Regions from separate parts of the Actinoplanes teichomyceticus ATCC 31121 genome, predicted to be linked through region 2. Evidence: riboswitches for the same ligand, from Rfam matches in the RefSeq annotation. Region 2 holds a riboswitch; the other holds the start of a gene.
The links. A riboswitch is a leader RNA that binds a small molecule or an ion and turns the genes downstream of it on or off. The one in region 2 is predicted to bind glycine.
Positions count from the first base shown of each region.

Region 1: it holds a riboswitch for glycine, as region 2 does, so the genes downstream of both, gcvP (aminomethyl-transferring glycine dehydrogenase) here and gcvT (glycine cleavage system aminomethyltransferase GcvT) in region 2, are expected to answer to the same signal.

Region 1 covers NZ_CP023865.1:4,138,815-4,145,830, forward strand. Annotated here, with positions in the region: gene ACTEI_RS18250 (chorismate-binding protein) at 1-780, opposite strand, end outside; gene ACTEI_RS18255 (DUF5999 family protein) at 902-1,102, shown strand; gene gcvP (aminomethyl-transferring glycine dehydrogenase) at 1,226-4,036, opposite strand; glycine riboswitch at 4,114-4,218, opposite strand; gene mgrA (L-glyceraldehyde 3-phosphate reductase) at 4,315-5,274, shown strand; gene ACTEI_RS18270 (nucleotidyltransferase domain-containing protein) at 5,322-6,002, shown strand; gene ACTEI_RS18275 (class I SAM-dependent methyltransferase) at 6,019-6,873, opposite strand; gene ACTEI_RS18280 (helix-turn-helix domain-containing protein) at 6,921-7,016, shown strand, end outside.
Region 2 covers NZ_CP023865.1:4,538,588-4,545,603, reverse strand. Annotated here, with positions in the region: gene ACTEI_RS20130 (hypothetical protein) at 1-323, shown strand, start outside; gene ACTEI_RS20125 (MFS transporter) at 452-1,744, opposite strand; gene ACTEI_RS20120 (MarR family winged helix-turn-helix transcriptional regulator) at 1,805-2,263, shown strand; glycine riboswitch at 2,317-2,411, shown strand; glycine riboswitch at 2,416-2,493, shown strand; gene gcvT (glycine cleavage system aminomethyltransferase GcvT) at 2,527-3,567, shown strand; gene ACTEI_RS20110 (L-serine ammonia-lyase) at 3,648-4,961, shown strand; gene ACTEI_RS20105 (cyclase family protein) at 5,170-6,027, shown strand; gene ACTEI_RS20100 (DUF1330 domain-containing protein) at 6,178-6,513, shown strand; gene ACTEI_RS20095 (S1 family peptidase) at 6,697-7,016, opposite strand, start outside.

The DNA.
Region 1 (7,016 bases), 400 kb from region 2:
TTCCAGATCAACGATCATGACGTGTTCGGCGCGTTCCTTGGCGGAGGCCAGCAGGTCGCGGCGACCGGCCGCGGTGGCCGGGCGGGTGCCCTTGATCGGCCGGGTGAGCACCCGGCCGTCACGAACCTCGACGAGGGTCTCCGGCGACGCGGTGGCCAGCGCCCAGCCGCCGTCCGGCGCGGCCAGGACGCCGCCGTACCGCGCGCCGGGCAGGGTGGCGACGCGGCGCAGCGCCGCGGCCGGATCCGCGGTGTACGGCGCGGCCCCGTGCCCGACCACGTTGACCTGGTAGACGTCGCCGCGCCCGATCGCGTCACGGACTCGCTGGACGGCGCGGGCGTGCTCGGCGGGTGTCCAGCTCTCCCGCCACGGGCCCAGGCGCCAGCCCGCGGACCGGGCCGGCGCGTCCGGCGGCGGCCGGTCGGTGTGTTCGTGGACGACCGCGTACACGTCGGGGATGCCGGGCACCGGACTGGGGGCGCCCGGAGTGGCCTGGATCATCACGCATCCGGCATCTGCCGACACGTAGAGCGATGCTCCGCACAGGAGGCCATGACCGTTAGGCCGGTATTTGTCAGCCGAACGGCCGAGGTTTCGCACCGGCAGTCCGTTGTCGGCGAGGAAGGCGGTCAGAAGCTCGGCAGGGTCACCGGAATCACCCCGGCGCCACGCGAACACACGTAACGCATGGTGACGGGCACGGCAGGCGGTCGGCGCCGCCGGCGGAGCGACGGAGGGAGACAGCCGGCAGTGGTCGCCGGACCCCGGAGCGTGGACCATCGATACCGCGAAATCGCGGTCGGACGCCGTCACCGCCGGGCACCGTCATCGTTCGATGTGAGGTAACGTTCGACCCCGACTTTGTGAACCTTCACACAGCCCCCTACCGGAGTAAACGCTGATGTGCCAGCACCAATCCCCCTGCCCCCCAGCCGACGCGATCGACCGGGAGGCCGCCCGCACCGTGGCGACCTTCCAGGAACAGGGCTGGAGCCTGCTCTGCAACGGCGTCATCGTCTTCGAGGACACCGGTGAGCTGCTTCCGGACGGCACCACGATCGAGCCGCACCGCGGTCCGGCACGGCACGCTCTCGCTGCGTAATCACCCAGGGTAACGAAACCACCGCGGTGGCGGCGGTGGGTTCTGCCCGCGCGCTCGGGGCTGCACCGAAAGACGGCGCAGGCCGCGATCATGATGACCGCGACCTGCGCACGCGTCCTCCGGTCAGCTCTCGAACGCCTCCGGCGCCGGGCACGAGCAGACCAGGTTGCGGTCGCCGTAGGCCCCGTCGATACGGCGCACCGGCGGCCAGTACTTCGCCGTCCGGTCGACGCCCTCGGGGAAACCGGCCACCGAGCGCGGGTACGGGTGCGACCACTCGTCCGCGCTCACCGCCGACGCGGTGTGCGGCGCGTTCGCCAGCGGGTTGTCGTCGCGGGGCCACACGGCCGCCGCGACCTGGTCGATCTCCTTGCGGATCGCGATCATCGCGGCGCAGAACCGGTCCAGCTCGGCCAGGTCCTCGCTCTCGGTCGGCTCCACCATCAGGGTGCCGGCGACCGGGAACGACATGGTCGGTGCATGGAACCCGTAGTCGATCAGCCGCTTCGCCACGTCGTCCACGCTCACCCCGGTGGCCTTGGTGATCGGCCGCAGGTCGAGGATGCACTCGTGCGCGACCAGGCCGTTGTCCCCGGTGTAGAGGACCGGGTAGTGCTCGCGCAGCCGGGCCGCCACGTAGTTGGCCGCCAGCACCGCCGACGCGGTCGCCTGGGCCAGCCCGTCCGGCCCCATCATCCGCAGGTAGGCCCAGGAGATCGGCAGGATGCCGGCCGAGCCGTGCGCCGCCGCCGACACGGCGTGGTGCTCGCCGGGCTCCAGGGGGTCGCCCGGCAGGAACTCGGCCAGGTGCGCACGCACCGCGACCGGCCCGACGCCGGGGCCGCCGCCGCCGTGCGGGATGCAGAACGTCTTGTGCAGGTTCAGGTGTGACACGTCGGCGCCGAACTTGCCCGGCTTGGCGAAACCGACCAGGGCGTTGAGGTTGGCCCCGTCGACGTACACCTGGCCGCCGGCCTCGTGCACCCGCGCGCACAGCTGCGCGATCGAGGTCTCGTAGACGCCGTGCGTGGACGGGTAGGTCACCATGATCGCGGAGAGCGCGTCCCGATGCTTGTCGATCTTGGCGGCCAGGTCGGTGAGGTCGACGTTGCCGTTCTCGTCGCAGGCCACCACGACCACCCGCATACCGGCCATCACCGCGCTGGCCGCGTTGGTGCCGTGCGCCGAGGACGGGATCAGGCAGACGTCGCGGTGCGCCTCGCCGCGCGAGCGGTGGTAGCCGCGGATCGCCAGCAGGCCGGCCAACTCGCCCTGGGAGCCGGCGTTGGGCTGGACGCTGACCGCGTCGTACCCGGTGATCTCGGCGAGCCAGCCCTCCAGCTGGGCGACCAGTTCCTCGTAGCCGCGGGTCTGGCCGGCCGGGGCGTACGGGTGGATGTTCGCGAACTCCGGCCAGGTGACCGGCTCCATCTCGGTGGTGGCGTTCAGCTTCATCGTGCACGAGCCCAGCGGGATCATGCCGCGGTCCAGCGCGTAGTCACGGTCGGCGAGCCGGCGCAGGTAGCGCAGCATGCCGGTCTCCGAGTGGTGGGTGTTGAACACCGGATGGTCCAGATAGTCGGTGGTCCGGGCCAGCGGCTCGGCCCCGCAGGCGGCCGGTGCGGCCACGGCGGCGCCGAAGGCGGCGAGCACCGCCGCGACATGGGCGGCGGTGGTGGTCTCGTCGCAGGCGACCGACACCCGGTCCGCGTCGACCGGGCGCAGGTCGACGCCGGACTCCGCGGCGGCCGCGACGATCGCCGCGGCCCGGCCGGGCACCACGGCGGTGACCGTGTCGAAGAACGCGGTGTGGGCCAGCTCGACGCCGGCCGCGGTGAGGCTGCCGGCCAGGGTCAGCGCGTGCTCGTGCACCCGCTTGGCGATCGCGCGCAGCCCGGCCGGGCCGTGGTAGACCGCGTACATGCCGGCCATCACGGCCAGCAGGACCTGGGCGGTGCAGATGTTGCTGGTCGCCTTCTCCCGGCGGATGTGCTGCTCGCGGGTCTGCAGCGCGAGGCGGTAGGCGGGCGCGCCGTCGGCGTCCTTGGACACGCCGACCAGCCGGCCGGGCAGCGAGCGCTCCAGGCCGGCGCGCACGGCCAGGTAGCCGGCGTGCGGGCCGCCGAAGCCCAGGGGTACGCCGAAGCGTTGCGTCGTGCCGGCCGCGATGTCCGCGCCGATCTCGCCGGGCGGGCGCAACAGGGTCAGCGCGAGCAGGTCGGCGGCGACAGTGACCAGGGCGCCGCGGGCGTGGGCGGCCTCGACCAGGGCGGCGTGGTCGCGGACCGCGCCGGACGCGCCCGGGTACTGCAGGTGCACGCCGAAGCACTCGTCCGGCAGCGGCTCACCGGCGTCCAGGTCGACCAGGCGCAGCTCGATGCCGAGCGGTTCGGCGCGGGTGCGCAGCACGGCCAGCGTCTGCGGGAACGTGTCGGCGTCCACGGCGTACGTCGAGCTCTTGCTCCGCGACGCGCGGCGCGCCAGCGTCATCGCCTCGGCCACCGCCGTGGCCTCGTCCAGCATCGACGCGTTCGCCGTGGTCAGCCCGGTCAGGTCGGTGACCACGGTCTGGAAGTTCAGCAGCGCCTCCAGCCGGCCCTGGCTGATCTCCGGCTGGTACGGCGTGTACGCGGTGTACCACGCCGGGTTCTCCAGCACGTTGCGCCTGATCACCGCCGGCGTGTGGGTGCCGTAGTAGCCCAGGCCGATCATCGGGGTGGCCGGCGTGTTGCGCGCGGCGATCGCCCGCAGCTCGGCGATCGTCTCCTCCTCGGAGGCGCCCGCCGGCAGGTCCAGGGCGCCGCGGAACCGGATCGACTCGGGGATCGCGGCGTCCATCAGCTCGTCGAGTGACTCGTACCCGACGGTCTTGAGCATCTCCGCCTGCTCGTCGGCCTGCGGGCCGATGTGGCGATGGGTGAACGGCGACGTCATAGGGGCGGCTCCCGGGCTGAAGAAGGTCGACATGCAACCTCCCCCTCTGTCATACCCAGCCGGGCACTTCAGAGTCGCCTGCCCACGCGGTCCTTTTGCCTGAGAGGTTCCGGGGAGGATTTGCCCCTTCGGCGCCGATGGGCCCTGAAGGTCAGGACCCGGGTCTCTCCCGCGCGGGTGTTGCCGGCTGCTCTCAACCTACCAGCGCACACGGTCATGATCGGAATGCCTAGGCTGTGTCTGTGACCTACTCCCCTGCCGTTGACCGTTACGAGTCCATGACGTACCGCCGCGCGGGTCGCAGCGGGCTGCAGCTGCCGGCCATCTCCCTCGGGCTGTGGCACAACTTCGGCGACACCCGCCCGGCCGAGCGCCAGCGCGACATCGTCCGCCGCGCCTTCGACCTCGGGGTCACCCACTTCGACCTGGCCAACAACTACGGGCCGCCGCCGGGCAGCGCCGAGACCAACTTCGGCCGGATCCTCGCCGGCGACCTGCGGCACCACCGTGACGAGCTGGTCATCTCCAGCAAGGCCGGCTACACCATGTGGGACGGTCCGTACGGCGACTGGGGCTCGCGGAAATACCTGATCAGCTCGCTGGACCAGTCGCTGAAGCGGCTCGGCGTCGACTACGTCGACATCTTCTACCACCACCGGCCCGACCCGCAGACGCCGCTGGAGGAGACGATGGGCGCGCTGGACGCCATCGTGCGCTCCGGCAAGGCGCTGTACGTCGGCCTGAGCAACTACCGGTCCGAGCAGACCGCGAAGGCCGCCGCGATCCTGCGCGAGCTGGGCACGCCGCTGCTGATCCACCAGCCGTCGTACTCGATCCTGAACCGCTGGATCGAGCACGACCGGCTGCTCGACACCCTCGCGGAGGCCGGCGCCGGATGCATCGCGTTCAGCCCGCTGCAGCAGGGCCTGCTCACCGACCGCTACCTCGACGGCATCCCGGACGACTCGCGGATCCGCACCAGCGTGTTCCTGGACGAGAAGGCCCTGGACGCGAAGACCATGGGCCGGTTGCACGCGCTCAACGACCTCGCCAAGCGGCGCGGGCAGTCCCTGGCCCAGCTGGCGCTGGCCTGGGCGCTGCGCGACCCGCGGATGACCAGCCTGATCATCGGCGCGTCCAGCGTGCGGCAGCTGGAGGACAACATCGGCGCGCTGCGCAACCCGGCGCTGAGCCAGGACGAGCTGGACGCCATCGACGCCACCGTGCTGGACCTCTAGAAAAATCGCGCGCCCGCCCGGGGCCGGTTTCCGTACCGTCCCCGGGCATGCGCACGGACCTCGTCGAAGAGCACACCATCCTGTCCGTCGTGGTCGGCTCGCGCGCCTACGGCCTGGACACCCCGGACAGCGACCACGACCGGCGCGGCGTCTACGCGGCGCCGACCCGCGAGCTGTGGCGTCTCGACAAACCGCCCACCCACCTGGACGGTCCGGCCGAGGAGCAGTTCTCCTGGGAGATCGAGCGGTTCTGCACGCTGGCCGTGCAGGCCAATCCGACCGTGCTGGAGGTGCTCTGGTCGCCGCTGGTCGAACGGCTCACGCCGGACGGCGAGCAGCTGCTGGCGGCCCGCCGGGCGTTCCTGTCGCGGCGGGTGGCCGCGACCTACGGCAACTACGCGCGCGACCAGCTCGACCGGGTGGCCGCCCGGCGGGCCCGCACCGGCGAGACCAACCACAAACAGGCCATGCACATGATCCGGCTGCTGATCGCCGGCGCGCACGTGCTGCGCACCGGGGAGGTCCTGGTCGACGTGCGCGGGCTGCGTGACCGGCTGATGCCGATCCGGCACGGCGAGCTGCCGTGGGCGGCGGTCGCCGCCTGGGCCGCGCGGCTGCTCGCCGACCTGGCCGAGGCCGCGGCCGGGACACGGCTGCCGGAACACCCCGACCGGGAACGGGTCGACCGGCTGCTCGGCGAGATCCGGGAGCACGGCCTGCGCCGGTGACCGGTTTGCCGGCGCGTCAGCCGCGACGGCCGATCCACACGTCCCGGGTGGCGCGGACGGTGAGATCGTCGCGGCCGGGCAACCCGGCCACGATCGCGTCGAGGGCGGCCAGTTCGGCGCCGCCCAGCCGGTCGCCGAGCCGGTCCCGGGTGCGCTGCAGGGTGACCTGCGCGTAGCGCAGCGCGGCGGCGCCCAGCGGCGGGCGCAGCTCGATGGCGAAACGGCGCGCGCCCTCGAGCTCGAACCCGGCGGCCCGCAGCCGGGCGCCCCAGTCCTCGCCCATGTGCATGCCGGCCTCCCGCCGCAGCCGGGCCAGCTCGGCCTGGCAGCGGTCCTCCAGGGCGCTGCCGGCCGGGTCGGTGAGGAAGCGCGGGAACCCGTCCAGCTCGCTGATCACGACCGCGCCGCCGGGGCGCAGCACGTCGCGGACCCGGGTCAGCGCGGCGGCCGGGTCGGCCAGGTGGTGCATCGACGCCGACGCCCACACCAGATCGGCCGGGCCGAGCTGCGGCCAGTCGCCGTCCAGGTCGGCGCGGACCGTCCGGACCCGCTCGCCGCAGCCGGCCTCGGTGGCGCGCCGCCGCAGCCGGGCGAGCATGTCCTCGTCCACGTCCACCGCGGTCAGCGCGGCGCCGGGCAGGTGCCGGGCCAGGGCGAGCGTGCCGGTGCCGGTCCCCGCGCCGAGGTCGACGACGCGCGGCCGGTCCGGCGCCGCCGCGGCGGCCCAGCCGATCACCTCGTCGTAGTAGTCGCGCAGCACCTCGGCGTCGAGGTCGAGCATCTCGGCGAGCTGACCGGGCTGATCGTGGCCGTGCCGGTGGTGGCCGTGCTGGTGAGTACCGGGCTGGTGGTGACCGTGTTCGTGTGCCATGCCCCGAGGCTACCGCCGCCTTGCGTGAACGGCATACCATCTTGCGTATGACGCAAGACGGTGAGCTGGACGCCCTCGTCCGCCAACGGATCCGCGGGCTGCGGGTCGCTCGCGGCTGGTCGCTCGACGAGCTGGCCGCCCGC
Region 2 (7,016 bases):
TGTCCGAGGTCCGCGCCCAGGCCATGTTCAGCGACCTGTTCTTCGACGTCGCGCTGGGGCTGGACGCCGACGCCCGGGAGGAGCTGGCCGAGCTGCTCGACGACACCGCCGGGCGGATGCTGGAGCGGGCGCCGCGCACGCCCGGCCAGACCGGCGACTGGTACTTCGTCTTCCGCGGCGATCATGCCTACGAGGTGGGGCCGGTCGCCGAGCTCGGCCAGGCGCTGGCCCTGCTGCTGCGGGGCAAGCTGCCCGCCCCGCCGCCCGGCACCCTGTGGTTGTACGGGGCGCCGGGCGGACGCACCACGATCAGCCCGCGGTGAGGGTGCCGCCGTCGGCGGCCTGGAGTTCGGCCGGCAGGTCGAGGCTGTCTGCGGTGCCCGGCCGGCGGCGCGGGGGCCGGGCGCCCCGCCCGCCGGGGGCGACCCGTGAGCGCTGCGGCGACGTGGTGTCAGCGCCGCGGGGTGCCCGTGGTCTCCCGCTCGACGTCGATCGCGTCGGGCGCGCCGCCGAACTCGTCGGCGACCTCGCCGGCCACCTCGTCCGGGGAGCCGTGCGGGTCGGCGGCCATCGCGGCGTCGGCGGCGGCGAGCGCGCGGTGGCCGGTGGTCAGCACCGCGACGCCGAGCAGCACGGCGACCGCGCCGGCCAGGAACGGCACGTGGATGTTCCCGTGGTCGACCATCTCGCCGGCGGCGTACGGCGCCAGGCCGCCGCCGACGAAGCGCACGAAACCGTACGCCGCGGAGGCGACCGGCCGCTCCACCGGTGCGACGAGCATGACCGCCTGGGTGGTCAGCGTGTTGTTGATGCCGGCCACCACGCCGGAGGCGATCACGCAGACCACGACCACCCAGCGGGTGTCGGTGCCCAGGCCGATCAGCGCCAGCAGGACGGCGAAGGCGCTCAACGCCCCGTACAGCGCGGGGGCGGTGCCGAACCGGCGGTGCAGCCACGGCGCGCCGGTGATCGAGAAGAAGGCCAGCAGCAGGCCCCAGGCGAAGAACACGAAGCCGAGCTGCGTGGCGCCGAGCTCCATCGGGTACGGCGCGTAGCCGAGCATGGTGAAGAAGCCCCAGTTGTACAGCAACGCGGTGACGCCCATGATGAGCAGGCCGCGGTGGCGCAGCGCCCGGATCGGCTCGGTGACCGAGGTGCGGCGCGCCGGCTTCGGGGTCGGCTCCAGCAGGACGGCCGTGGCGAGCAGGGCGATCGCCATCAGCACCGCGACGCCGAAGAACGGGCCCCGCCAGCTGATGTCGCCGAGCAGGCCGCCGATCAGCGGGCCGGCCGCGATGCCCAGGCCGAGCGCCGCCTCGTAGAGCACGATCGCGCCGGCGAAGCCGCCGGTGGCGGACGCGACGATCACGGCCAGCGAGGTGGCGATGAACATCGCGTTGCCCAGTCCCCAGCCGGCCCGGAACCCGACGATGCCGTCGATCGTGTCGGAGAGGCCGGCGAGCGCTGCGCACACGACGATCAGGCCGAGCCCGGTGATCAGCGTGGCCTTGGCGCCGATCCGGCTGGCGATCCAGCCGGTGAACAGCATCGCCACCGCGGTGACCAGTAGGTAGCTGGTGAACAGCAGGCTCACCTGACTGGGGGTGGCGTGCAGTTTGTCGGAGATGGCCGGCAGGATCGGGTCGACCAGCCCGATGCCCATGAAGCTGACGACGCAGGCGAACGCGACCGCGAAGACGGCTCGTGGTTGGTTGAACAATGATGGACCGGGAGCGCCACTCACCGGATCACCTCCGCGTAGGACAAGATCTGGATGTTTCAACCCTAGGTACATAATGAGGTTATGCACATGGCGGACGGCCGGAGTCGTGGGTCACAGTTGCTGCCGGTGCTGGCGCAACTGGTCCGTTTCCTGCGCCAGCTGGAGGGGCCCGAGCACCCCAGCTCGGTCGCGCTCGCGGTGCTGCGCCGGCTCGCCGACGAGGGGCCCGGCCGGGTCAGCGACCTCGCCCGCCTGACCCGGGCCTCGCAGCCGGGCATGACCCAGCTGATCGGCCGGATGGAGAGGTCCGGCCTGGTGCAGCGGGTGCCCGACCCCACCGACGGCCGCGGCGTGCTGGTCGGGGTGACCGGGGCCGGCCGCCAGATGCTCGCGCGCACCTACGCCCACTACGCCGAGACCCTGGACCGGCTCTTCGAGCGGCTGCAACCGGACGACAGCGACGCCATCCTGCGGGCGCTTCCGGCCCTGACCCGGCTGGCCGAGGCGGGGGAGAAGGAGGGCCCGGACAATGGATCTTGAAGACCCTGGGCCGGCCTGATAGCTTCCGAACCACAAATGAAGACTTCGCCGCTGCAACCGCTGCGGGAGAGCACCCGCCACCCCGGGGGTCGCCGAAGGAGCAACTTCTCCCTCAGAATCTCTCAGGCCCACGTACCGCACCGGTCAGGCGACTCTGGAAAGTCCGGAACACTCCGGCGCCCAAGGTGCAAACCGTTCGCGCGGTGAACCTCTCAGGCCCGATGACAGAGCGAGGGAGGCCCGACCGCCAAGGAGCCTCCCTCTTGCGACGCACCGCGCTTCACGACGTGCACCAGCGCCTCGGCGCCACCTTCACCGGCTTCGCCGGCTGGCAGATGCCGCTGCGGTACGGCAGCGACGTGGCCGAGCACCACTGCGTACGCAGATCGGCCGGCCTCTTCGACCTCGGGCACATGGGCCAGCTGGAGGTCACCGGCGCCGACGCCGCCGCCTTCCTGGACTACGCCCTGGTCGGGCGGCTGTCCGCGGTGCCGGTCGGCCGGGCGAAGTACACCATGCTCTGCCACACCAACGGCGGCGTCCTCGACGACCTGGTCGTCTACCGGCTCGCCGAGCGGCGCTTCCTGGTCGTGGCGAACGCCGCGAACGCCGCGATCGTGCTGGCCATGCTCGGCGAGTACTCCGGCGGCTACACGGTCACCGTCACCGAACGGGATCGCGCGCTGATCGCGGTGCAGGGCCCGCACGCCGTCCGGGTCGTCGGCGAGCACCCCGACCTGCGCTACTACGGCATCAAGCCGGACCGGTTCGCCGGCCGCGACGTGCTGCTGGCCCGCACCGGCTACACCGGCGAGGACGGGTTCGAGATCTACTGCGACAACGCCGACGCCGAGGCGGTCTGGGAACGGGCCGCCGCGGCCGGGGCCGCCCCGGCCGGACTCGCCTGCCGCGACACGCTGCGCCTGGAGGCCGGGATGCCGCTGTACGGCCACGAGCTGACCGTGCGCACCACCCCGTTCCACGCCGGTCTCGGCCGGGTCGTCGCGCTGGACAAGCGTGACTTCGTCGGCGGCCCCGCGCTGCGCGCCGTGCGGCCGGAGACGGTGCTGGTCGGGCTGGTCACCCGGGGCCGGCGCGCGCCACGCGCCGGGTACGCCGTGCTCGACCCGGACACCGGCGCGAAGGTCGGCGAGGTCACCAGCGGCGCGCCGTCGCCGACCCTGGGCCACCCGATCGCGATGGCGTACGTGGCGAAAAACCTGGAGAAGAAGCGTCTCGTGGTCGATGTGCGGGGCACCCATGAGGAAGCCGACATCGTTCCGCTCCCCTTCTACCGACGATAGAGGCCCGATGCGTCACACCAGGGACCACGGATGGCCCACCCGTCCCCGCGCCGCCCGCCCGCACCCGGAGGTCTGAGGACATGGCCGTCTCCGTCTTCGACCTGTTCTCGATCGGCATCGGGCCGTCCAGCTCGCATACGGTCGGCCCGATGCGCGCCGCCCGGATGTTCACCGCCCACCTCGACGACCGGGTGACCGGCATCCGTGCCGAGTTGTTCGGCTCGCTCGGCGCCACCGGCCACGGCCACGGCACGCCCCGCGCGGTCCTGCTCGGTCTGGCCGGGCACGATCCGGAGACGGTCGACACCGGCCTGGAACCCCCGGCGGACGGCCGGATCGCGCTGCCCTGCGGCCGCGTGGTCGAGGTCGACCTGGTGCTGCACCGGCGGCGGTCGCTGCCCGAGCACCCCAACGGGATGACCTTCACGGCCCTCGGCTCCGACGGCGCCGAGCTGCTGCGCAAGACCTACTTCTCGGTCGGCGGCGGGTTCGTCGTGGGCGCGGGCGCCTCCCGGGTACGTACCGGCGACACGCCGCTGCCGCACCCGTTCTCCTCGGGCGCCGAGCTGCTGGCGCTGACCCGCGCCACCGGGCTGTCCATCTCGCGGCTGATGCTGGCCAACGAGACGGCGTGGCGCCCGCAGAGCCAGGTGCGCGCCGGACTGCTCGCGATCTGGCGGGTGATGCGCGAGTGCGTGGACGCCGGGCTGGACGCCGAGGGGGTGCTGCCCGGGGGCCTCAAGGTGCGCCGGCGGGCCGCCGTGACCGCCCGCCAGCTGCGCGCCGCCGGGGATCCGGCCGTGCACGCGATGGAGTGGCTCACCGCGTACGCGATGGCGGTCAACGAGCAGAACGCGGCCGGAGGTCGCGTGGTGACCGCGCCCACCAACGGCGCCGCGGGCATCATTCCGGCGGTCCTGAGCTACTACATGTCGTTCGTGCCGGGCGCCTCTCCGGACGGGGTGGTCCGCTTCCTGCTGACCGCGGGCGCGATCGGGCTGCTGTTCAAGGAGAACGCGTCGATCTCCGGCGCCGAGGTGGGCTGCCAGGGCGAGGTCGGCTCGGCGTGCGCGATGGCCGCCGCCGGCCTGGCCGAGGTGCTCGGTGGGACCCCGGAGCAGGTGGAGAACGCCGCCGAGATCGGCATGGAGCACAACCTGGGGCTGACCTGCGACCCGGTCGGCGGCCTGGTGCAGATCCCGTGCATCGAGCGGAACGGGATGGCGGCGGTCAAGGCGGTGACCGCGGCCCGGATGGCGCTGCGCGGCGACGGGCGGCACCACGTCTCCCTGGACAAGGTCATCAAGACCATGAAGGAGACCGGCGCCGACATGAAGATCAAGTACAAGGAGACCTCGCGCGGCGGCCTCGCCGTCAACGTCATCGAGTGCTGAGGCTGCCCCGCCGGCGTCGGCGGGCCACCTCTCGCGCCGTTCGCGGGACAGGTCGGGTTCTGGGGTCATCGCGGGCCGCGCCTCGTGCCGTCCGCCGTTTCCGGGGCGGACAACCGCGATCCGTGCGGGCAGGATGGGGGCAGTGAGCGGGCGTCGCGCGACGATCACGGGCGGCGAGCCGCGGCCGAGCCGAGGAGGTTGATCCGCGATGTGCACCGGGCCGGGCCGGACCGGAGTGACCCGCCGCGCGCTGCTGTCCGGCGGGGCGGGGGCGGCCGCCGCCGTGGCGCTGGCCGAGCCGGCGCAGGCCGCGGGCAGGCACCGTGGCCTGCGTGACCTGACCCATCCGCTCGGGCCGGCCTTCCCGGCGTTCAGCCCGGGGGAGGAGGCGGCGCGCGGCACCGTCACGACGATCCCCGACGACGGGTACTACATGCAGCAGTGGCGGCTGATCGAGCACGTCGGCACGCACGTGGACGCGCCCGCGCACTTCACCCCCGGCGGCCGTACCTCCACCGAGCTGCGGCCGTCCGAGCTGATCCGCCCGGCCGTGGTGATCGACATCGCGGAGCGGGCCGCCCGCGACGCCGACACCGTCGTGACGGTGCGCGACATCCAGGCGTTCGAGCGCCGCCACGGCCGCATCCCGGACGGCGCGGCCGTGCTGATGTACTCCGGCTGGGGCGCGAAGGCCGGCGACCCGGACGCGTACCGCGGCGCCGACGCGGCCGGCACGCTGCACTTCCCCGGCTTCGGCACGGACGCCTGCGAGTGGCTTCTGCGCCACCGCGCGATCGGCTGTCTCGGCGTCGACACGCTCAGCATCGACCCCGGCGACTCGGCGACCTTCGACACCCACCGCGCGCTCACCGGCGCCGACCGCTACGGCCTGGAGAACCTCGCCGGGCTGGACCGCGTCCCGCGGCATGGCGCGACCGTCTTCGTCGGCCTGATCCCGTACGAGGGCGGCTCGGGTGGTCAGGCGCGGGTCCTCGCACCTGGTGAGTGGTCGGGCGTGGGTCGCCGCCTGGTGAGTGGTCGGGTCCGGGTCGTCGCCGCCTGGTGAGTGGTCGGGCGTGGGTCGCCGCCTGGTGAGTGGTCGGGTCCGGGTCCTCGCCACCCGGTGACCGGCGCGCCCGGCGACGACCTGGCGGGTAATCGCCACGGCGGCGCGCGACCGGCAAGATCGAGACATCGCCGTACCGGAAGGAGCATGATGACCGCCTACGCCGTCGCCCATCTGCGCACCACCAGCGCCCACGAGGACGTGCTGACCTACATCGAGCGGGTGCAGGACACCATGGCGCCCTACGGCGGGCGCTTCCTGGTGCACGGCACGCAGGTCGAGGTCGTCGAGGGGGAGTGGCCGGGCGCCCTGGTCATGCTCGCCTTCCCGGACATGGACTCGGCCCGCGCGTGGTACGCCTCCCCGGCGTACCGGGAGATCCTCCCGCTGCGCACCCGCCACATCGCCGGTGACGTGGTCTTCGCCGAGGGCGTCCCACCCGGCTACGACGCCCGGGCGACCGCCGCCGCGATGCGCGCGGGCTAGAGCCGGCCGGGCGCGGCAGGCCCGCGGATCCGCGGGCCTGCGGAATGCCCGGCGACGCGGGCGCCCGCGGCGACCTGCCACCGGCACATCCGGCGCGGTGCGGCCCTGCGGCGGGAGGCGGGGTGCGGGTGGCCGGGCGCCGGCCGGGGTCGCGCGAATCGCTCGCCGGGCTCGTGCTCGCGGTCAGCGGCGGCGCCGGGTGGGTGCTTTGCGCCGGTGACCGCCCCCGTGGCCGCGGCCCCCGCCCGGGCCTCCGCTGCCGCGCGTGCGGCCCCGGCTGCCCGTGCGGCTCGGGCTGCCCGTGCGGCTGCGGGCGGACCTCGCTCTGCGGCCTCGGCGGGACTCGGCCAGGCCGACGCAGAACATGACCGCGGCGAAACCCACCCCGAGGTACGCCGCCCACGGCATCCGGAATCCCGGCGCGTGCGTGGCCGCGGCGGGCGGGGCCGGGCGGGCGCCGGCGGGAGCGGCATCCGAGCCGATCACCGAGGTGATCCACGCGG